4 regions of the Chryseobacterium sp. R2ACT005 genome follow, and region 3 is predicted to be linked to each of the others. Evidence: riboswitches for the same ligand, from Rfam matches in the RefSeq annotation. Region 3 holds a riboswitch; each other region holds the start of a gene.
What was found. A riboswitch is a leader RNA that binds a small molecule or an ion and turns the genes downstream of it on or off. The one in region 3 is predicted to bind S-adenosylmethionine.
Positions count from the first base shown of each region.

Region 1: it holds a riboswitch for S-adenosylmethionine, as region 3 does, so the genes downstream of both, ACPF63_RS19655 (SusC/RagA family TonB-linked outer membrane protein) here and ACPF63_RS18870 (alpha/beta fold hydrolase) in region 3, are expected to answer to the same signal.
Region 2: it holds a riboswitch for S-adenosylmethionine, as region 3 does, so the genes downstream of both, ACPF63_RS23045 (TonB-dependent receptor plug domain-containing protein) here and ACPF63_RS18870 (alpha/beta fold hydrolase) in region 3, are expected to answer to the same signal.
Region 4: it holds a riboswitch for S-adenosylmethionine, as region 3 does, so the genes downstream of both, ACPF63_RS22705 (TonB-dependent receptor plug domain-containing protein) here and ACPF63_RS18870 (alpha/beta fold hydrolase) in region 3, are expected to answer to the same signal.

Region 1 covers NZ_CP188192.1:4,271,639-4,277,685, reverse strand. The annotation lists gene ACPF63_RS19670 (GYDIA family GHMP kinase) at 1-162, shown strand, start outside; gene pckA (phosphoenolpyruvate carboxykinase (ATP)) at 290-1,906, shown strand; gene ACPF63_RS19660 (type II 3-dehydroquinate dehydratase) at 1,988-2,395, opposite strand; SAM riboswitch class I at 2,639-2,737, shown strand; gene ACPF63_RS19655 (SusC/RagA family TonB-linked outer membrane protein) at 2,821-5,754, shown strand; gene ACPF63_RS19650 (RagB/SusD family nutrient uptake outer membrane protein) at 5,772-6,047, shown strand, end outside.
Region 2 covers NZ_CP188192.1:5,012,447-5,018,493, reverse strand. The annotation lists gene ACPF63_RS23045 (TonB-dependent receptor plug domain-containing protein) at 1-1,745, opposite strand, end outside; SAM-I-IV-variant riboswitch at 2,044-2,141, opposite strand; gene ACPF63_RS23040 (outer membrane beta-barrel protein) at 2,261-4,486, shown strand; gene ACPF63_RS23035 (HesA/MoeB/ThiF family protein) at 4,672-5,382, opposite strand; gene thiH (2-iminoacetate synthase ThiH) at 5,527-6,047, opposite strand, start outside.
Region 3 covers NZ_CP188192.1:4,109,859-4,115,905, reverse strand. The annotation lists gene ACPF63_RS18875 (MGH1-like glycoside hydrolase domain-containing protein) at 1-1,893, opposite strand, end outside; SAM riboswitch class I at 2,082-2,188, shown strand; gene ACPF63_RS18870 (alpha/beta fold hydrolase) at 2,255-3,199, shown strand; gene ACPF63_RS18865 (ACT domain-containing protein) at 3,199-4,737, shown strand; gene ACPF63_RS18860 (O-succinylhomoserine sulfhydrylase) at 4,849-6,009, shown strand; gene ACPF63_RS18855 (four helix bundle protein) at 6,039-6,047, shown strand, end outside.
Region 4 covers NZ_CP188192.1:4,937,800-4,943,846, reverse strand. The annotation lists gene ACPF63_RS22705 (TonB-dependent receptor plug domain-containing protein) at 1-2,169, opposite strand, end outside; SAM riboswitch class I at 2,264-2,369, opposite strand; gene ACPF63_RS22700 (alpha-amylase family glycosyl hydrolase) at 2,642-5,479, opposite strand; gene ACPF63_RS22695 (T9SS type A sorting domain-containing protein) at 5,672-6,047, opposite strand, start outside.

The sequences.
Region 1 (6,047 bases), 160 kb from region 3:
GTTAAAGAAAAAATATTCTCAGATTGCCCTTCTTTTGTCAAAAGTTTAGGCGCATGGGGGGGAGATTTTGTAATGAGTGCCAAATTTGGGGACTACAAGAACTATTTTTGGGAGAAAGGTTTTACAACTATTTTTGAATGGGAAAATATAATTTATTTATAATCAAACCATTACGATCCTGTTTTTTTATTTGTCATTCTGACTTATATCAGTATATTTAAACCACCTTTAACAAATAATTAATATTATTTTTGTTGAAGTCAATAAAGAAATAGAAAATATAAGTAAAATGAAAAACACTAAAATCATCCAGGATTTAGAGAAATTGGGGATTAAAGGAAACTATGAAGTAGTGTATAATCCTTCTTATGAAGAATTATACCAGGCTGAAGTTTCTTCTGAAAATCAGGGATTTGAGAAAGCTGAACTTACGGAATCTGGCGCGGTGTCAGTAAAAACAGGAATTTTCACAGGTCGTTCACCTAAAGACAGATATATTGTTCAGGATGATGTTACAAGAGATACAATTTTCTGGGATGGTAAAGTAAACTTACCTACTACTGCAGAAATTTTCGGTTCTTGTAAAGAACTAGTGCTGAACCAGCTTGCTGAATCTAAAAACATTTATGTAGTAGATACATTCTGCGGAACGAATGCAGATACGAGACTTAAAGTAAGATTTATCGTTGAAGTAGCATGGCAGGCGCATTTTGTTACTAATATGTTTATCCGCCCTTCTCACTATGAGCTTGAAAACTTTGGAGAGCCTGATTTCACAGTAATCAATGGTTCTAAAACAATAAACCCTAACTGGGAAGCTCAAGGATTGAATTCTGAAAACTTCATCATGTTCAACCTTACTGAAAAACTACAGATCATTGGAGGTACATGGTACGGAGGTGAAATGAAAAAAGGGATGTTCGCCATGATGAACTATTACCTTCCATTAAAAGGTATGGCTTCAATGCACTGTTCTGCTAACGTAGGAGAAAAAGGTGATGTAGCTTTATTCTTTGGTCTTTCAGGAACAGGAAAAACGACTCTGTCTGCAGATCCGAAAAGATATCTTATTGGTGATGACGAGCATGGTTGGGATAACAACGGAGTATTTAACTATGAAGGTGGATGCTACGCTAAAGTTATCGACTTATCTGAAGAAAAAGAACCGGATATCTTTGCTGCCATCAAAAGAGATGCACTTCTTGAAAACGTTGTTGTGAACAATGGAGTAGCAGATTACACAGACGGATCAATCACTGAGAATACAAGAGTTTCTTATCCAATTTATCATATCAACAAAATTGTATTGCCTTCTAAAGCAGGACATGCTAAGAAGATTGTTTATCTTTCAGCAGATGCATTCGGAGTACTTCCTCCGGTTTCCATCTTGAATGAAGATCAGGCTCAATACCACTTCCTTTGCGGTTATACATCAAAACTAGCTGGAACGGAAAGAGGAATTACAGAACCTCAACCATCTTTCTCACCTGCATTTGGTGAAGCATTCCTTACATTACACCCAACAATGTATTCTAAAACATTGATCGGTAAAATGAAGGAACACGGTGCTAAAGCTTATTTGGTAAATACAGGTTGGAATGGTACGGGAAAGAGAATTTCTCTGAAAGATACAAGAGCAATCATTGATGCAATCATTGACGGATCTATCGATAACGCTCCTAAAACTCAGGTTCCAATCATGAATCTTGAGATTCCTACTGAATTGCCAAACGTTTCTACAGGTATTTTAGATCCTAGAGATACCTATGAAAGCGCTTCAGAATGGGAAGAAAAGGCAAAAGATCTTGCTTCAAGATATATCAAAAACTTTGAGCAGTATTGTGATACTGAAGAAGGTAAGAAATTAGTTGCTTCAGGACCTCAATTACAGGAACAGACTATCTAATAGTTCTCTATAACATAAGGAAAAGCCTCATCATTGATGAGGCTTTTTTATTTCTAATTTTTCGCAGATATTATTTGAAAATTACTTTAAGCTTAATATAGCCAATCTATATCCATCCATTCCAAAGCCAGATAAAACTGCATCCGTATTAGCAGCTGTCACAGACTTCTGTCTGAATTCCTCTCTTTTATAGATGTTGCTGATATGAACTTCTACTTTTGGTTTTCTGATATTTTTTAGACAATCAGCAATCGCATAGGAATAATGGGTGAATGCTCCCGGATTAATTACTACTGCATCAAAATCATCTTCCTGAAGCCTGTTGATAAGCTCTCCTTCAATATTTGACTGATAATATTGTATTTCATGAGACTGAAACTCGGATTTTAAAATTTCCAAATAGCTTTCCATGGAAACATTTCCATAAATTTCCGGTTCTCGGGTGCCCAAAAGATTGAGATTAGGCCCATTTATAATCAAAACTTTCATACTATAAAATTAAAAACTTTTTTTAATTAAATGCTCAAAATTTCCGCACAAATTAACGTTCGTTCAATTGTATTATTAATAATGATATTTATCATGTTTGATAAAATGGTAATGATTGCAACTCCTTACAGTAATGGGTTTTATTAAAATCTTATGTTAATTTTTGAAAATTTATCATGAAAAATAATAAGTCTACTTGTTTTGTAGACTAAAAGTTTTTAGCTTTGCAACCATATTTCGATCGGCTTATAAAGAAAGATGGAGGGAACTGACCCTGTGAAATCTTGACAACCTACCCATTGGGCAAGGTGTTACGTTCAGCCTTTTAAGGAAAAATAAGCATTTGGTTTATCGTATTTATCGATGCCCTTTGCTGACTTTTCTGCAAAGGACAAAATTTTAATATATGATAAATGAAATTGATTATGATTAGCAAAAATTTATTCGCTTCTAAAACTTGGATACCTCCGGTTGCTGCATTTTTTCTGGGAGTAACCAGTGTACATGCACAGAGTTCTAAGCCGGAAAAGGACAGTCTTCATGAAAAAGAAATTGACGAAGTTGTAGTCGTAGCCTATGGAAAAGCAAAAAGAAACAGCTATACCGGTTCCGTTGCTACCATTTCCAGCGATAAGATCAACAACAGACCTGTAACCAATATTACCAAGGCATTGGAAGGGCAGGTTGCCGGGATTCAGACTACCAGCTCATCAGGGCAGCCGGGAGCTGTTTCTACCATCCGAATCAGAGGAGTTGGTTCAATAAGTGCTTCCAGTGATCCGTTATATGTAGTAGATGGAATCCCTTTTGACGGAAATATTAACTCCATCAGTCCAAGTGATATTGAATCCATCAGTGTTTTGAAAGATGCCACTGCGAGTGCGTTGTATGGATCAAGAGGAGCAAACGGGATTATCATCATTACCACAAAATCAGGTAAAAAAGGAGAAGCTAGAGTTAATTTTAATATCAGCCAGGGATTCTCCGGAAGAGCCGTAAAAGATTACGAACAGGTAAATACAGATCAATACTTTCAATTATATTGGGAAGCCTTGAGAAACGGATATCAGTCCGGAAAAGTGTCTTCTCAACAGGCTGCACAGATGGCAACAGATAATCTTGTCTCTACACTTGGGATCAATCCATATGGAACAGGATATCCAAAACCGGTGGGAACCGATGGGAAATTATTACCCGGAGCATCACCACTTTGGAATGACGACTGGAGGGATATTTTGCAGAGAGTTGCTTCAAGAAATCAGGTAGATCTTGATATCAGCGGAGGAAGTGATAAGAGCAATTATTTCTTTTCATTGGGCTATCTTGATGATAAGGGAATGGCTATTGAATCAGGATATAAAAGATACAATACCAGGTTAAAGATCAATTCTGAAGTAAAAAAATGGCTGAATGTCGGGGTAAACTTAAGCTATACAAACAGTATTCAGCAGGCACCCACTTCTTCAGATTCCAATTCAAGTAATATCATCAATGCGGCAAGATTTATTCCTTCATTCTATCCTTATTATGAAAGAAATGATGACGGAACTTACATTTTGGGTGCTGATGGAAACCCGATTTATGATTTTGGAAAATACAGACCTACAAGTGCCCTTCAGAATCAGAATGCGGCCGCAACCCTGCCATTAGACAAAAACGAAAATAAAGAAGATAACTTTTCAGGGAAAGGATTCATGGAATTTACTTTCTTACCGGAATTGAAATTCAAGACAAGCTTTTCTGTTGATCTGGTGAATTACAACGGACATTATTATTCAAATCCATTGCTGGGACAAGGCGCTGAGATTGGAGGTTCAGTAACGAAAACCAATACCAGAACACTTTCTTATACAACCAGTAATATTCTGACATACGATAGGAAATTTGGAAAACACCATGTAAATGCTTTAGCAGGACATGAATTCTATAAATATGACTATCAGACGATTTCCGGAACAAGAAGCCAGTTTTCTCTCCCTTATTATTATGAACCGGATGCTGCTTCTTTACTGGGAAGCTTCAGTGGGAACAGTAATAAATTGAGCTTATTGAGTTTCCTTGGAAAAGTAGAGTATGACTACAATAATACTTATTTCCTGTCTGCATCAGGAAGAGCAGACAGTTCTTCAAGATTTGCGAAGGATAACAGATGGGGGAGATTCTGGTCAGTGGGTGGTTCGTGGAAAATTTCAAATGAAGAATTCGTAAAAAGCCTGAATGTCTTTAACCAATTGACATTGCGTGCCAGCTATGGAGGACAAGGAAATGATAAATTACTTCGGCCAAACGGGCAACCGCTTTATTATGCATATCAGGAATTGTACAGATTTATCAGTCTTGGTGGAGAACCGGGAACAACACTTGAAAAAACATCTACCAATAATGTGAAGTGGGAAACGAACCTTAATTTAAATGTAGGATTGGAATTCGCTATTCTGAATAACAGAGTTAAAGGAAATATTGAATACTTCAAAAGAAAAAGCCAGGATCTTCTGTTTAATATGCCGGTTGCGCCGTCGTTGGGAATCAGCGATTATCCGGCGAATATCGGAACTATTCAAAATACAGGATTTGAATTTTCATTATTCACAACCCCCATTAAGAATGATAATTTCCAATGGAATGTAGATGTAAACCTAAGTACCTTAAACAATAAAGTTACCAAGTTGCCTGGCGGTTCCCTTGTGGTGGGAAGTAAATTATTAACGGTAGGGGGCTCTGTGTATGATTTCTTTATCCCTGAATGGGGCGGGGTAGATCCAAGCAATGGAAAACCATTGTGGAAAACGGTTTCTACAGATGCGAGCGGAAATTCAGTAGAAGGAACTACCTCAGAATATTCAAAAGCAACAAAACTCTTGCAGGGTTCTGCTTTGCCTAAACTGACCGGAGGAATCAGTACCAGCATTACCTACAAAAATTTTGATTTTTCAGGATTGCTGACATTCAAAATCGGTGGGAAGATTCTGGATACCGATTATACTTCCATCATGCATAACGGAAGTTCCGGCGGACGTGTATGGAGCGCAGAAATGCTGAACAGATGGACCCCTGAAAATCCTTATACAGATGTTCCTGGATTAAGTACAACAACGAATAACTGGACCTCAACATCTTCAAGATTCTTATACTCCGGAACGTATGCGAGGCTTAAAAATGTAAGTTTAGGTTATACACTTCCTGAGGATTATTTTGAGAAAATAGGACTTAAAAAGTTCAGAATTTATATTCAGGCAGAGAATCTTTTAACCTTCTATAAACATAAGGGAATGGATCCTGAACAGGCTTTGGATGGAACCACCTATTACAGATACCCTGCAATGAGAACAATCACTTTTGGTCTTCAGACAACACTATAACGTTTAAAATTGAAACAATGAAAAAATTAAAATATCTATCGTTTGCACTTATCGGATTTTTAGCGTTGACAAGCTGTGAAAGCGATCTGGACACTGCTCCGACTGATCAGGCTAACAGTGTGGAAGTTTTCAAAACTGCTGAAAGTGCAGAAACTGTAGTAAACGGTACCTGGGCAAAATTTAATAACGATGGAACTACCTATGCTAATATTGGATATTCCACTGTTTTAAGAGCCAGTGATGCAATGGGAAGCGATGTAGCTGTATTAACCAATAAGTATGGATTTGCTTCT
Region 2 (6,047 bases), 900 kb from region 3:
GTAGATCCGAAGTCTGAATAATTCTCATATCGTAAAGCTCCTTCCAGCAGCCATCCGTCAGTAACCTCCAGCTCTGCATCTGCATAAGCCGCAATACTGTTTCTGTTTCCGGAGACTGCATTTTCCGGACTAAACCCTGGGAAAACCTGAGCTCCGGCCGGTCTTGTATTTCCGAAGAAATCGGTTGCTTTTTCATTTTCAGGGGTTTTAGCGGTTACCACACGTCCATAAATATCATAAGAAGCATAAGAATTTTCTTTTCCAACATTTACTTTATAGTTTTCGTGTCTGTATTCACCTCCAAATGCAATGTTCAATCCTTTCAGGACATCATATTTTTTGGAAAAGTCAAGATTGACGGTATTTTGTGAAAACTCAGAGCCTCCGGCATCAAAAGTTCTTGGAGAACTGTCTGTAAGTGATGCATTAAAGGTATTTACCACCCCAAAACTGAAGACGTTTTTCCCGAATGTATTACTGAAGTCCACATTCCAGCCATTCCATTTCCCTTTGACTCCTGCAGCGAGAGAATAATCATTTACGGTTGCTTCAATCTGAGGAAGATATCCGTTGGGAGTCACTGCATTGATGTTTCTTTCAGTATTAGGAAGTCTGTAAAATCCTCCGGCATTTCCAAGGCGGTAGCTGTAACCTCCAAATGAGTAAACCTTCCATTCCTCATTAACAGGAATCTCAGAATTAAAGAAGAGCTGTCCGGATTGCAGCTTAGACTGTCCTGCTCTCAGACTGAAATCTTTTCTCTCTAATCCTCTGTAATTAAGTTCCTGGGAGGTAAAATCTTTACCTAATAATTTTTGAAGGTCCGAAATACTATTTGCTCCCGAAATCTGAGACTGAAAATCCGGTGCAAAATATCCAACCTTACCTGCATATTGTTTAATTGTATTGATAATCTGCTGAGTATTGGAAGTATTGGTAATATTTTTATACAACCCATCAATATTCACTCCATCCTGTAATGCTCTATAGTTAATGGCATTATAGGCATTGAAGATATCTCCTTCTCTTACTCCGGCTCTGGAATAAGGGTCTCGGTATTGGGCAGAACCTGTAACGTTAAAAAATCCGGTCTGTCCAATTTTAGCTCCATAATTAAGGTCTACAGAAATGGTCTGTCCATCCACTCCTCCGGAGAAATTATTGGCAACAGGTGAAGCATATCCACCTAAAAACACCTGTCCGGAAAGCCCTAATCTTTTTTTCAATCCAAGGTTAACGACTCCAGCAATGGCATCAGAACCATATTGGGCAGAAGCTCCATCTCTTAAAACCTCAATTTTTTCTAAAGCAAAAGCTGGAATAGCATTAAGATCGGTTCCCACAGATCCTCTTCCCGGTGTGAGGGTAACATTAATCAATGAAGACTGGTATCTTCTTTTTCCATTGAGTAAAACTAAAACCTGATCCGGACCTAAACCTCTTAAAAGAGCAGGATCTACAAAGTCAGTTCCATCGTTAACCGTGTGAGAAGTGGATGAAAATGAGGGTACAATATAATTTAAGGCCTGGCTGATACTATTAGTCGGGCTCTGTTTTAAAATTTTTGATATATTAATGATGTCTACCGGAACAGGTGTATCTGTCAATGATCTTCCGGAACCTCTTGATCCAAGGATGACTACATCTTCTATTTTCTTAGATTGTAACGTGTCCGTCTGTGCGTAATAAAATGTAGAAATAAGCGCAATAGAAGGAACAAATATTTTTTTCCTGAAATTATGCATGTTGTTTGTTGTTTACTTTTTGTTGTTAAAAATTGTTTTTTGAGCAATACAAATCCCGTATCCCTAAATTTTAAGGTTACATAAATGTTCGAAATGTTTGTATTATTTTTTAGAAATAGAAAAGGCTAGAAGCAACAACACATGCGCATATAGAAATGGCATGAAAACATATGGGAATAATGAAGATTCACTTCATGATCCGAAGAATAAAAGATAACTGATGTAAGGAGATTTCCCTTGTCTTTAAACATTTGAATTTAACTTTAAAACAAAAATTCAAGATGGGGATAATGATAGAATGATAAACATTTTTTCCGGAAGATCCGGCTTATCGATTGCAGCACCTTGCTTGTTTTTGCAGGTTGCTATCCCATCTAGAGATTCTTGATAATTACCCGGCAAAGATATAATTATTTCATAAATAAAAAAATATTTAACCTAAAATTTCGATTTTCAACATTTTAGCGTAACAAATTATCTTTTTCAGCGTCTAACCGGATATCAGTAAAAACATTATGAAAAAAACGATTTTCGCGTTATCCTTATTAAGCTCTGTTTTTGTCTTTTCACAGGAAAAAAACAATAAACCTCAGGAAAAGCAGATTGAAGGTGTAGTCATCACCAAAACTAAAAAAGCAGTTGAACAAAAGGCAGACCGTACTATTTTTGACTTTTCCGAGCAACCTCAGCTGAACAACGGAAACGTATTAGAAGGAATAAAAAAGCTTCCTGGACTGGTATCTACCGACATCGCAGGAATGATGTACCAGGGAAAAATGCTGGAAGTATATCTTAACGGAAGACCTCTGAACATCACATCCAATGAATTGAACTCCTTTCTTGAAGGAATGCCTGCCAATTCTGTAGAAAGAATTGAGGTAATCACTCAACCCGGCGCTGAATTTCCGGCTACATCCGGAGGTGCAATCATGAATATCATCACGAACAAAAATGCCAATAAATATTTAACTGCTACTTATTCCGGGAATTATTCTTTTACGAATTATGATCAATACAGAAGCAGAACGACCAACTCCGTTAATTTAAATGCCAGAAATAAATATTTCGGATGGCAGCTGAATGTTGGTCAAAACTACCGTGAAAGTATGCTGAACGGCCAACAGGATGAGCTTTTAACAAGTCATACCGACAGATACGGACGAGGGTATTTTGCAAAATCAGGATTGACTTTTGATTTAGGACAGGACAGATTATTATTAAACTACGATATTTACCACAATAATAATGACAATTATACTTTAAGTAACGGTCATGGAGATTTACCTTTTCAGAACAATCCAAAGGATTTAAGAGAAGCTTTTTATACATCTTCTGATGTGGCCCATACCAATAGCTTGAGACAGGAAGCTGTTGTAACGTATCAGAAACGTTTTGCTGACAAATCTCAAAAACTGGACTTTCAGTTCGGCTACACAAGATCAGACAGTAAATTCTCTCAGGACAATTATTTTCAGGATGGTATATTTGCTGCAGCTCCCAATCCACCAATTAACAGTGCAATGAGTGGCTTAAAAGATATTCTGAACAATGAATCTGTAATGAATATTGCCAACTTTAAAGTAGATTATGCCCAGCCTATCAAGCTTCTTGATGGTGGAAAGGTAAGCTTTGGAGGATTGTATGAAAAACAGGATTATGATACGGAAAGTTTTGGCTTGACGAATCTTGAATATCAAAGACAAACTGCTTCTACCTATTTGGAGTTTCAGGCTAAACTGAAAAAGTTTGACTTCACATTGGGTTCCCGTGCGGAAAACTATGACATTTCGGGGGTAACAAGATATTTCGATAAAGATGCAAAACTGGTGGAAGCGAATTTGATTCCTTTCAATAAATTTAAGTTTTTCCCGAACGCGAGTGTACAGTATAACATGATGAATCAGGTTTATATTGCTGCGAATTACAACAGAAAAATCAGCTTACCAAGTATTTCTGCCCTGAACCCGAATAACGTAACGTTCTCCGGACCAAGTACGGAAGTTAATGGTAACCCGAATCTACAACCTACTATTTTTGATAATTATGAATTGAAAATTTCGGCTTTTGATTATGCATTTATCGGGTATAGCGTAAGTTCAGCAAACAATCAGGTGGCACAGATCATCCGAAAAGACGGAAGAAAACTCTACAACGAGCAGGTGAATATTTCGAATATGAAAATTCATAACTTCAACGTGGGATTACCGGTTCCTTTTATGATTTTCAGCAAGCCTTTGAGCGAAATCATGAAGTTTGATTTTAATCCTGATAAAATTAACTTCATGTACTTATATGCTGGTTACCAGAAACATGAAATCGACAATCTGAATAATAAAGGATTCTGGATTTTCAATATTATGACTCAGATTCTTCTGCCTAAAGACATCAAAATGACAGCCAATTACAGCTATCTGACTCCAAAGGCAGGATATTTCTATTTCACGGCAGAGAAACCATTCAACAACTCTCTTGATATTACGCTGACGAAGAAGTTTATGAACAACCGTCTGACGCTTTCTGTTTTTGCGAATGATATTTTCAACGGGCAGATGATGCAGGTACGTTCTAATCCACCATCAGGAACTCCGGTAATGATCAGCAGCAAGTATGACACAAGGAATTTCGGATTTTCCATTAACTATAAAATTCCGACAAGAAATAAACTGGCGAAAGAGGATCCAAATATCCTGAACCAGACTAAAAAAGAAGATAACGGCGGCGTAATGCAGCAGGCACAATAATTTTTTGAGATAAAACAAAAGAGGCGGCACCTAAGGTGACCGCCTCTTTTTTGTATGGAATATAGGTTTTGGCTAAAGCCTATGGATGATATTCTAAAAAGTAAAACGGGCTAAAGCCCGTTCCTATTGATATTAAAATGGTGTTATTTGTGAAAACATTAGTGATATTAGTGTTTATATTTAGATCAAAAATCTATCGTCTGAAATCTCCAGCTCAATGTGTCTACCAATGTCAACTGATCGACACTTACCGGAAGATCAGTGATGATTTTTAAGGTCTGAAGAGCCATCATACTTCCTATTATTCCGGGAAGAGCTCCCAATACACCAAGACTGTCACAATCCGGCATATCTTCATCAGAAGGAGGTTCCGGAAATAGATCTCTCAGATTTTTACTTCCATTATGATTGAACACGGCAACCTGTCCTGAGAATCCCAGAATACTTCCGTAAACCAACGTTTTTTTCAATTTTATACAGGTATCATTCACCAGATATCTTGTGGAAAAATTGTCTGACCCGTCTACAATTACATCGTACTGAGAAAGGATGTCTTCAGCGTTATTTTTATTTATTTTTTCTTCAATTCCTGTAAATGTAACCTGATGATTAAGCTTTTCTACAAATGTTTCAGCACTCTTCACTTTGGATAACCCTACGCTGTTTTCAGTATGAATGATCTGTCTGTTCAGATTATGAATTTCAACCTCATCAAAATCTGCAACACCTAAAGTTCCCACTCCTGCAGCAGCCAGATATTGAATAATGGGACTTCCCAAACCTCCTGCTCCTATGACAAGGACTTTTGAAGCCATGAGTTTCTTTTGTCCTTCCAGTCCTATCTCTTCTATAAATATCTGCCGGCTGTACCGTGAAAAATGATCTTCTTTTTTCATACTTTATGATAATTGAACCATTAAGATTCTTTAAGTTTTTAAGGAAAATTAAGCTGAGCTTTGCTTTAAGAAGATATGGCCTTAAAATCTTCGATTTTTCTTAATTTAGTTTCAGCTCTTCAAAGTTCTTAATGGTTTAAAAGTTTAAAATCCACTATAAACGGAATCCCAGTCTTTCATCACAGGATCGTAGCCCGCTTTTTTAATCATGGTTCTGATCTCATCCATGCTTCGTTCGTCACTGGTTTCAAACTGCTCCAGAGATTCTTTATCGACAGCATACCCTCCGGGATTGGTTTTTGAGCCTGCACTCATGGCTGTAGCTCCAAGAGATACAATATTATTTCTAAAGACCTCATTTTCTCTGGTGGAAATGGAAATTTCAAGGTCTTCATTCCAGATTCTGTAGGCACAAATGAGCTGAAGAAGATCTTTGTCTTCCATAATAAAATTAGGTTCAATAATTCCTTCTGCCGGTCTGAGTCTTGGGAATGAAACCGAAAACTTACTTTTCCAATATTGTTTCTGAAGATAATCGATATGTAATGCGTTGAAAAAACTATCAACTCTCCAATCTTCAAGTCCAAGGAGAACTCCTAGCCCAATTTTATGAATTCCCGCCCGTCCTATTCTGTCCGGAGTTTCCAGACGGAAATGGAAATTTG
Region 3 (6,047 bases):
GCCGACAATACTTCTTAATTTCAAAGAAACACTGTCTCCGTTTCCAAGCTGCAATACATCATAGAAGAATCCGTCTTCTTCATTCCACAAGCCTTTTGTTCCTTCACCCAGGTTTTCCATAGCTTCAGCGATATAAAGATAATGTTCAAAAAACTTGATCGCCATATCCTCATATACCTGATAATATTGGGCAAGTTCCATCGCAATACGCATCATATTCAATGCATACATCGCCATCCAGCTTGTTCCGTCTGCCTGTTCAAGATGCTGACCGTCCTTTAGTTCCATATTGCGGTCAAAAGCACCAATATTATCGAGACCAAGGAAGCCGCCTCCGAAAATATTTTTACCATTTTTATCCTTTCTGTTGACCCACCATGTAAAATTCAGCAACAACTTCTGAAAGACTTTTTCTAAAAATAATAAATCCGGCTTTCCATTGTTTTTTTCATCAATCTTAAAAACACGGAAGCAAGACCAGGCATGTACAGGCGGGTTCACATCGCTCATGTTCCATTCATAAGCAGGAAGCTGTCCGTTAGGATGCATGTACCATTCTTTGGTAAGTAATAAAAGCTGTCCTTTGGCGAATTCCGCATCTATAATGGAGAAAGGGACGCAGTGAAATGCCAGATCCCACGTAGCATACCATGGATACTCCCATTTATCAGGCATGGAAATGATATCCTTATTATGAAGATGATTCCATTCTGTATTTCTTACATATTCGTTGAAATTTCTTGGAGCCTCAAAATTGGGATCTCCTTTCAACCATTTTCCGATATTGTAATGATAGAACTGTTTATTCCAAAGAAGCCCTGCAAAAGCCTGTCGCTGAACATTTCTTTCATCTTCATTTACTGTATCATTCTGAATATCGTTATAAAACTCTTCAGCTTCAGCTTGACGGATATTGAAAATATGATCAAAACTGTCAAAAGGTTCATCCATTTCGTCAGGAGACAACCTGAACTCAAAAACTTTTGATTCCCCAGCATCAATAATTTCATCAATAAGAAAAGAAGCTTTTGTTCCTCTTTTTTCTGGATTTACAGTATCTCCCTGATGAATAATAAAATTATTAATTCCATCTTTGAAATAAGTATTCTCTGCTTTGGGAGCTCCGTAAAGTTTGGAAGTATTGGTTTCATTATCACAAAATACACTCTGTGCATTTGAGTTTCGGGAATATAGCTTTTTGATCGAAATACTGTCATGACCAATATTAATACTTCCGTCATGAGACGCATTGACCTCTCCTTTATAAGTATTGTATCCCCATTTCCAGTTGTTTCTGAACCAGATTGTGGGAGCTACCAGAATAGGAGCCTCATGCTGGCTTCGATTACAAACGGTGACTCTGGCTAAGATATCGTTGTGATCGGCTTTACAGTATTCAATGAAAATATCAAAATATTCATCGTTATCAAAAATTCCGGTATCGAAAATCTCATATTCCGGTTCCTTTTTGCTTCGTTTTCCATTTTCTGTAATAAGATCATCGTAAGGAAATTCATTAATCGGATATTTATACACCATTTTCATATAGCTGTGGGTAGGTGTATTGTCCAGGTAATAAAAGATTTCTTTGATGTCTTCACCATGATTTCCCTGAGGGTTACTCAATCCGAAGAATCGTTCTTTTACCATTTTATCTTTCTTGTTCCAGAATGAAAAAGCAAAACAAAAAAGTTGCTTTACATCAGAAATTCCGGCGATGCCTTCTTCTCCCCAGCGGTAAGCATAGCTTTCAGCATTATTATGATTGGTAAAATCCCAGGCATTCCCGTTTGAGCTGTAATCTTCACGTACATTTCCCCACTGTCGGTTGCTTACATAAGGTCCCCAGTTTTTCCATTTAGTATCTTGTAATCTTTCTTTTTCGGCGGTCATATCTCATCATTTTTCCATACGAAGTTAGTTTTTTTGAAAAATAATTCCAATTTTTTTCATCTGAACAATTATTAATATAGTTTTGAAATACTTGTATTTAAGGGCTTTTTTAAATATTAAAATAATTTTTTTTTGAAATTAAAAGAAAAGAACTATCTTTGCACCATTCGTTCATTCAAATATTGAAAATGTTATCAAGAAAGGTTGAGGGATTAGACCCTATGAAACCTTAGCAACCCTTTGCGCAAGCAAAGAAGGTGCTACGTTCTACCAAAGTATTTTGGACAGATAACTTACTGAAGTTCTTTTCAGCCATTTCCTGTGGCATTTTCAATTGTATTTGTATTAAAATATAATAGAATTGAAAACAGAACTAAACTATATAAATCTTTCGTATCAAACCAATTCCCAAAAGGAATACCATATCCCGTTAAGCTATCAGCTTTTTGGGAAAGATCTGTTTACAGCACCCATTGTTTTAATCAATCATGCACTTACCGGAAACTCAGATGTATCCGGAGAAAAAGGTTGGTGGAAACAATTGGTAGGAGAAAATCAGATTGTTGATACCAATCAATATACGGTTCTGTGTTTCAATATACCCGGAAACGGTTATGACAATTTTTTAATTGAAGACTATGAAGATTTCACGCCTTCAGATATCGCTGCGATATTTCTAAAAGGGCTTGAAGCTTTACATATCAAAAATCTATACGCCATTATTGGAGGCTCTCTGGGAGGAGGAATTGCCTGGGAAATGCTTGCCAAGCAGCCGGATCTTGCAGAAATATTTATTCCTATTGCCTGTGATTACAGAACACATGACTGGCTTCATGCACAATGTCTGGTTCAGAAATTTTTATTGAATGATAAAGAAGAACCACTACAGAAAGCAAGAATTCATGCCATGCTGTGTTATAGAACACCACAGTCGCTCAATGACAGATTTCAAAACCAATATAACCAGGACAAACAATGTCTGGAATCAGAAGATTGGTTGGTTTATCATGGTAATGCACTAAACGAAAGATTTAGTTTAAAAGCGTACAAACTGATGAATCATCTCTTGATGAATATTAATGCTGATGAACGATCACTGGATAAAATACAGGCACGAATGCACATGATCTCCGTAGATACAGACTTATTCTTTCCTGCTTCTGAAATCCGAATGTGTTTTGAAAACTTAAAAAAGAAAAATAAGAATGTTTCTTATCACGAGATCCAATCTATACACGGGCATGATGCCTTCCTAATGGAATATCAACAATTAAATAATATCATTAAAAACATTTTACAGAAGTAATGAAAAATGCTAACGAAATAAAATTTTTGAAGAACAGATCAATCATCAAATTTGAAGGAGAAGATTTCCTGGGAGAAATCGGGATTGACGGACGAATTTTTAAAGCGCTTACCTTAGCGCGTATCAGTGTAGGAGTAATTTCCCAACAGGCCATAGAAAACGGAATTTCTATCTTGGTTCAGGAAATTGATGCAGAAAAAGCAGTTGCTTGTCTTATTGATGAGTTTGAAGCAGAAAGAAAATCTGGAAAAGTTTCTCAGATCTATAGTATTAATAATGTTTCTGTGATCGGTTTTGTAGCAGAAGATTTCAATAAAGTATTTGCTGAGCTGGCAAGAAACAATGTTTTCCCATTACTTTTGAATCAGGTTGCGGGAGAAAACAGAGTCAACATCGTAGTAACTTCTTCACAGGATGAAAAAACCAGAAATATCATCGAGTCTGAAATTTTCAAAAAGCCAAAAACCGTTCATCTGGCGATCATCGGACACGGGAATGTAGGAAAAACTCTGATACAACAGGTATTGGAATCTTCAGAAGAAATAAAAAGACGTAAAAAAATAGATCTTAAAGTTGTTGCAGTGGCCAATTCAAAGAAAATAGCTTTCAACAAAAAAGGATTTGATGCGAATTGGAGCGATGAGGTTTTGACTGCAGAACATCCTTCGAGTGTTCAGGAGCTGATTAATTTCTCCAACGAAAACCAGCTGGAGAACCTTATCGTTGTTGATAACACGGCAAGTAAGGATTTTGTGAAAAACTATCATGCTTTGGCAGAAAACGGATTTGATCTGGTTTCTTCAAACAAGATTTTTAATACCCTTCCGATTGAAGAATACAGAAAACTAAGATATACGTTGAATAAAAACAACAGACGTTATCTGTATGAAACCAATGTGGGGGCAGGTTTACCATTAATTGATACGATTAAATTATTACACCTTTCAGGAGAAAATATCACAAGAATCAAAGGAGTATTCTCCGGAACATTAAGCTATGTTTTCAACAATTTTTCTTTAAGAGACGATAAATTTTCAACCATCATCAATGAAGCTTTGGAAAAAGGATACACAGAACCGGATCCAAGAGAAGACCTATCGGGAAATGACGTAGCAAGAAAATTATTGATTCTGGCGAGAGAATTAGACTTAATCAATGAATTCGGAGATATCAATATTCAAAATCTGGTTCCGGAAAGTCTGCTTGAGGTTTCAAAATCAGAATTCCTTTCAAGACTTGAAGAACTGGACGAAGAGTATCAGAAAATAAAAGAAAATCAGGCGCCTGGGCATGTATTGAGATATGTAGGTGATTTGCATGGTGATCTGCAGAAAGATAAAGGTGAGTTAGATGTAAAATTGATTTCTGTTCCGGCAACTTCAGCTTTAGGACAATTAAAAGGTTCAGATTCAATCTTTGAAATTTACACAGAAAGCTATGGTGAAAATCCTATTGTTATCATGGGAGCAGGAGCAGGAGCACAAGTAACAGCCAGAGGAGTATTCGGAGATATTCTAAGAGTAAGTGAAACTAAATAATATTTAATCTAACATCTATCAATTTGGCAGTGTAACCATAACGACAATTGTCATTCTGAGCATAGCGAAGAATCTGATGGTTACAATGTAAAATTGATCAATTAAAACTATATGGAAAATTTTGAAACATCAGCAATAAGAACCCAGACTGAAAGAAGTCAGTTTGACGAGCATTCTACACCATTATACCTTACTTCCAGTTTTATATTTCAGGATGCGGAAGATATGAGAGCAAGCTTTGCAGAAGAAAAACCAAAGAATTTATACAGCCGTTTCTCTAATCCAAACGTAACAGAATTTACAGATAAGATTGCTAAGATGGAAGGTGCAGAAGCAGGATATGCCTTTGCTACAGGAATGGCTGCCATCTATTCTACATTTGCTGCATTATTGAATGCCGGAGATCATATCGTGAGCTGCCAGTCAGTTTTCGGATCTACGCATACTTTATTTACGAAGTATTTCCCGAAATGGAATATTGAAACTTCTTATTTCAAAGCAGGAGATGCTGAGAATGTTGAACAATATATCAAGCCCAATACAAAGATCTTATATCTTGAAACTCCTACCAATCCGGCTATTGAAATTCTGGATCTTGAGTTTTTCGGACAGATTGCGAAAAAGCACAACCTTATTTTTATTGTAGATAACTGCTTTGCAACACCTTATCTTCAGCAGCCGATCAAATATGGTGCAGATATTGTTGTACATTCAGCGACGAAATTGATTGACGGACAGGGAAGAGTATTAGGAGGAATAGCAGTAGGAAAAGAAGACCTGATCAGAGAAATTTATCTTTTCGCAAGAAATACAGGACCTGCATTATCTCCTTTTAATGCCTGGGTATTATCAAAAAGTTTAGAAACATTGGCGATCCGTGTAGAAAAGCACTGTGAGAATGCATTGAAAGTAGCTGAGTTTTTAGAAAGTCATCCGAACGTAGAATTAGTAAAATATCCATTTCTGAAATCCCATCCAAGTTATGAAGTCGCTAAAAAGCAAATGAAGCTTGGAGGAAATATCGTAGCATTTGAAATAAAGGGAGGGATAGAAGGCGGAAGAAACTTTTTAGATAAGATACAAATGTGTTCGCTGTCTGCTAATTTAGGTGATACAAGAACGATCGTTACCCACCCGGCATCTACAACCCATTCTAAATTATCCGATGAGGAAAGAAATGAAGTAGGTATTACGGCAGGATTGGTTCGCTGTTCGGTAGGTTTGGAAAATGTAGAAGATATCATAGCAGATCTGAAACAGGCTTTAGATTAGTTAATCGTTGACAGTTTATAAAAAACCAAATGAATAGA
Region 4 (6,047 bases), 830 kb from region 3:
ATAGGTATTTCTCACGAGAAAATTGAACTTCCCGATTCCATAATTTAATCCAAATGAAGCTTTTGTTTTTGGAGACAGTGTTTCAATGATATTGATCTGATCCGGACCAAAAAACTGATTTTTAGGAGTTCCTAAGTTTTCCGGAAAATGAAAGTCTGTAATTTTAGTTTCTGTATAATTTCCGGCAAGATTCATATTTAATTTTCCGTTACCAAGAATCCAGTCATAAGAAACCACTACATCTACTCCTTTCGTTTCTGTATCAATAGCATTGGCGAAGAACCTTCCGCTTTCCACCTTAAACTGGTCTAGTCTTGGGTCTGTTATATTACTGGTAATCACAATTCTGTCTTTCACTTTAATCCAGTATCCATCTATAGCGACCGTTAAATTGTGTAAAGGTTTCAGGGTAAATCCCGCACTCGCGTTGACAGAAGTTTCCTGTTTGAGTTTATCAAATCCCAGAATTCTGGCGGCTTCGCTATCGTTACTGAATATTCCTTTGGTAACAATCTTTGAGCCTGAAGTAGAAATATCCGCATATGAATTATTGAAATACTGCTGCTGAAGGGAAGGTGCCCTGAATCCTGTTCCAACCGCTGCTCTTACTGCATAATTTTTTACGAACTCATATCGGACGGCAAGCTTTCCATTCAACGTATTTCCGAAATCTGAATAATTTTCAAATCTGGCAGCGGCGTCAATATTTAATTTTTTATCTAAATCATAGGAAACATCCGCATACACAGCAGTTGAGTGTCTGTCTTTTTTCAAGGTATTGTTTGGAGAAAACCCGATAAAAGATTGAGATCCACCCGCACCCAATACTGTTGACCCTTCTGTAGCTACATTTCCATTAATGTCATATTGGGTATAAGAAGCTTCATCCCCTGCTTTGATCTGATATTGTTCAAACCTAAATTCTCCCCCAAAAGCGATATTGAAACGGTTTATATTTTTGGAAACATCAAGATTAACAGTATTCTGCAGAAAACTATGGGCGCCTGCATAAAACCGGGTTGGCGATTTTACCCCGAGAGAAGCATTATTGGTATTGCTTACATTATAATTGAAGGTATTACTTCCGAATGTGTTGCTTAGGTCTAATACCCAATCATTGACATTATATTTTGCACCTACAGCATAAGAAACATCATACACCTGAGATCCAAGAGTTGCCTGAAAGCCGTTCGGATAAATGGATGAAACCACATTTGATGCTTCGCTCGGCAGCCTTCTGAAACCAAAGCCTTTTCCTTCTTTGATACTGAAACCTCCGAAAGAATAGATTTTAAATTGATCGTTAAAAGGATATTCCGCATTGAAAAACAGCTGTCCCTGTCTGATCTGGGCATCTCCGATCTGAAAATTAAAATCATCACGGGTTAACCCATGTTCTTTAATCTTTGCATCATCTGCAGCTCTTGCCGCTTCGGGATCATCAGCAAATGCATAGGCAAAATTATTTCCAAAAATATCCAGATCATGATTTTGAGTTCGTGTTGTTTTTCCTCTGTGGCTTAATTGTAGAGAAAGGTTGATATAACCCTCTTTTTTTCCTAATGAAGTACCATAATTGGCTCCTGCCTGATAGGTATCTCCATCATTTCTCCCAGTCAATCCATACGTAAGACTTGCTGAGGCTCCCGTATTTTTTTTAAGAATAATATTGATCACTCCTGCAATGGCATCAGAACCGTATTGTGCTGCAGCTCCGTCCCTTAACACTTCTATTCTATCAATAGCAATAACAGGAATTGTACTCAGATCTGTTCCTACAGAGCCATTCCCCACGGTATTCTGATAATTGACTAAAGAAGTGGTGTGTCTTCTTTTCCCGTTAAGCAATACGAGAACCTGATCAGGGGCCATTCCTCTTAAGGTTACAGGATCAATATGTTCCGTACCATCAGAAGCAGACTGTCTCACTGCATTAAACGATGGGATAACATAATTCAGAAGATCCTGAGCCGTCATTTGCGGAGAATTCCTTTGAATTTTGTCAATATTGATAACATCTACAGGAACCGGTGTTTCCAGTTTTGTTCTTTTTACATTACGGTTTCCAACGATAACAATATCTTCTATTTGTTTTCCTTTCTCCTCATTCTCCTGAGCAGCAACCAAAATTGCCCCAAGCAATAATACAGCTGTACTTAATTTTTTCATTTTTGTTCTTGCCAATTAATAATTACAGTCTGACGGATTTTTCCGCAGATATACAAGACTTCAAGAAATGGAATTCATATAAGAATATTGACTTCGCTTATCTCCCCCTCAGGGTTGGAATTAGCACCTTTACACTTCTCGAATCGTGCAGGTTGCTAAGGTTTCTTTGGGCCAAATCCCTCCACCTTTCTTGATAAATCTACTGCAAAAGTAGACTATTTTTTTAAATAGACAAAAAAGGCAAATCTGCTACACTGCAAATTTGCCTTTTATTATTTTATAGAACTTGTTTAAAGTTTTATTTTTGAAACATTAAGATTATAATAAGGCGATAAGAGTATTAAGATAAGCTTCGCTTTAAGCTTAAAAATCAGAATGATTCATCTTAACTACACTTTATTTCTTAAATCCTTCTTAATGGTTTTAATATATTCAACAATTTTATAAGTCTAAACAACTTCATAATTTGTTTTTATTTGATTATCATCTTTTGAATGGCAATTCCTGTTTCCGATTTCAACTGCACCAGATAAGTGCCTGCAGGATAACTGACTTTTACTTCATAAGTTCCGTTTTCTTTATTCAGTTTGAATGAATCCAGTTTTTTACCCGTCATATCAAAAATCAAAATTTCTCCGTTTTTTGCTTTATTAAAAATTAATTTCGCCACTCCGTTTTGTATTGGATTATCAGCGATCTGAAGTGATAATTTATTTACAGTATTTGGATCTGTTGTTGACAGTGCACCTCCATAATTCCCGAAAATCCTGAATTCTCCTGGCTGTAAAGTTATCGGAGCCGTGGTAGAGGCGATATTCGAAATACTGTCATCCATGAGATTCTGCCATTGCCCTGTGTAAGGAAAGAAAGGAACAACATTTTTTGCAGATAAATCATAATTGGCCAGTACGACAACATTTTTTATCCCGGTTGTAATAGCCGGATCATAGAGATAAATTCTTGTGATCAATCCGTCCGGATCATTAGTCAGATTATTGGATTCTATACTGTACGTTTTAGTTTTAAAAACCTGATGGGTATTTCTGATCGTGATTATTTTAGCCCATATATCATATACAGCTTTTCTGTTTACGTTGGTATCATAGTTTAAAGTAAATGCAACAGGCTTTTCATCCGTTCTGCACCCGTTATTGATAGTACCGTCAGCACATCTGTTGATACTGAATTCATATCCTAATTCCCCAAACTGCCAGATCATTTTCGGACCTGGAATAGTAAAGAATGTTGCACCGAAAGTTTTCATTCTTTCAAGAGCTGTATTAAGGTTTTTAACGTCATAGCTACCGTTCGCAGCACCATATGCAAGATTTTTAAACATCAATCTTTCTTCATCATGACTTTCTCCGTACCCTACAGCACGCATATTGGTAAACCCATGAAGACTATGGTTCATTCTGTCATAATTACTGTTGTCTTTATATCCCATAGTATTCTGGTTATAAGGCTCCGTTTGTTTATTCCAAAGCATCACTCCTTTTCCCTCCGCTACCCTGTAGTTTGCCCATTGCTGTTCTTCTGCATCCGTTCCCAGATGCTCAAAAATCATGTAAGAATTGGGATCGATTGCCCACTGTCTGTCTGCATAATGTTTCATGATATCCACTCTGTCCTGCTGATAAGCGTTGGTGCATGCTTCATCATTTTCGGAGCAGCTTTGGGTAAATCCTTTTGTTAAATCCCAGCGGAATCCGTCAATGTGATATTCTGTCAGCCATTGTTGAAGACATCTTTCAACGTAATATTGAGTTGAAAGGCTTGTATGATTAAAATCGTTAAATACATTGTATGAATGTTTCGGGACCTGATTGAAATAAGGATTGTTTGGAGCAACATCCCCGTAACCGTCTCCATCAGGATCTACATTCCAAAGCCTTACCAGAGGAGAACGTCCTGTTGCATGGTTAAATGCGACGTCCAGAATAACTGCAATTCCGTTCTGGTGGCAGAGGTCTACAAATTCTTTGAATTTTTCGGGAGTTCCATAAGCTTTGTCCAATGCATAATGGAAAGAAGTATTGTATCCCCATGAAAGGTTTCCGTCAAATTCCATGATGGGAAGTAATTCTATAGCATTGATCTTTAGATTTTTTAAATAAGAAATTTTACTGATCAGAGACTGCCAGTTCTTTTCCTGTGTAAAATCTCTCAATAATAATTCGTAGACCACCAGATCTTCTTTCGCGGGTCTCTGAAAACTGGTTGTCTGCCAGTTATAGGCTGTCTGCCCCGTTTTAAATGTTGAAACTTCAAAACCTTGTCCGGCAGGAAATGCAGGTAAATTCGGATAGGTAGAAGCTGAGATCCACGGATCATCATAAGAAGATAAGATCTGGGGTGAATAAGGGTCTGCCACTTTTCTCAGATCATTCGTTCTGTACTGAAAAGTATAGAGTTGCTGAGGCGTAATCCCATTGAGCTCAATCCAATAAAGATCCGGGTTTGTGGTATCTTTTTTCATTAAATAAGTATCATTCACCGCCCAGTTATTAAAACTTCCAATGACGTGTACAAAGCTTTTGCCAGGCGCATATAACGCAAGTCCTACTTTTGTCTGATCTGTCGGATGATAATTAATCCCCTGTTTAATCCAGTTTGGAATGGCTTCAGAAACTACATTTCTCGGAACCTGTAAAATGAATGTCGCAGTTTTAGAATTAACTCCTTCTGTGGCAACAAGTTCCATGCTGGCATCCTGGGTAACCGTATAACTGTAAGAATAGGATTGTGAAGGAGTTGTTGCAGAGTTGACAACAATTCCGTTTGCTTTTAACTGAAATGTTGCATTATTACTTGTTGTAGCCGTAATATTAATAGAGTTTCCTGCCGGAACAGAAGTCAGACTATTAGCCAGCGGATTGGTAAGATTTAAGCTTAAAGTGCCCACATTTACAAAAATGTCCGGTGAGCTCTGATGAGATCCTGTTTTATCTTTTAATAAAAACCCGAACCTCCCGATTCCTGTTCTTCCGAAAAAAGAAGTCGGGGTAAAAGTAAGTGAGTAGCTGTCTGTAGCAGCATTATAATTTAGTTTATTCAGGTCATTGGAGTTGTTCCAGCTGCCATTGGTAGGACAGTCCTGACTGTTCTGATAATTAGTATCAAAAGACCATGTCCAGATATAAATGGCATTATTAGACACGCCCCATGCCGACTCATCAATCTGATCTCCGGGAACAGTAAGGGTTACGGCATCGGTTTCATTGAATGGATTTGGGCTGATGGAGTAATTGATCTGCCCAAAAACTGCCATTGCAATCAACAGAAAAACAACGGAATAAAGTTTTTTCATTTCTTATTTTTTATCGAATATAGTATAAATTTTTCTTCATAGTGACTATTCTTGTCCATTCTTCATCAAATATTTCAATTTTCCGGGAAAAAATAAAATAAAAAAAGACTCATGAAATTTTCATGAGCCTCCCAATAAAAGTAATTGTAATGAACTATTTTTTGGACGAAAATCTTTGTTATAGAAATTCAGTTAGTCTTTTATAATCTTTTTAGAAACGGATTGTCCATTCTTTAATTTTAATTCTACGATATATAACCCTGAAGGAAGTTCAGTCATATTGATTTGATTATCTGAGAACTGCACATTCATTCTTTGCCCTACCGCATTGATAACGTTCACTTTGTCAATCGCGGAGTCTGATTTAACAGTAAGAATTCCTTTTGTCGGGTTGGGATACATTCCTATTACTACATTATTCAGCTTAATATCTGAAGTACCTAAAGAAGATGTCGGTTTAATACATCTTACTGAAGACCCCTGACCTCTCATTCCTCCAGCTGATGGATTGGCAATAGTGGATCCGATATATAAATATTTCGCTCCTAAACTTGATGTATCTGAACTC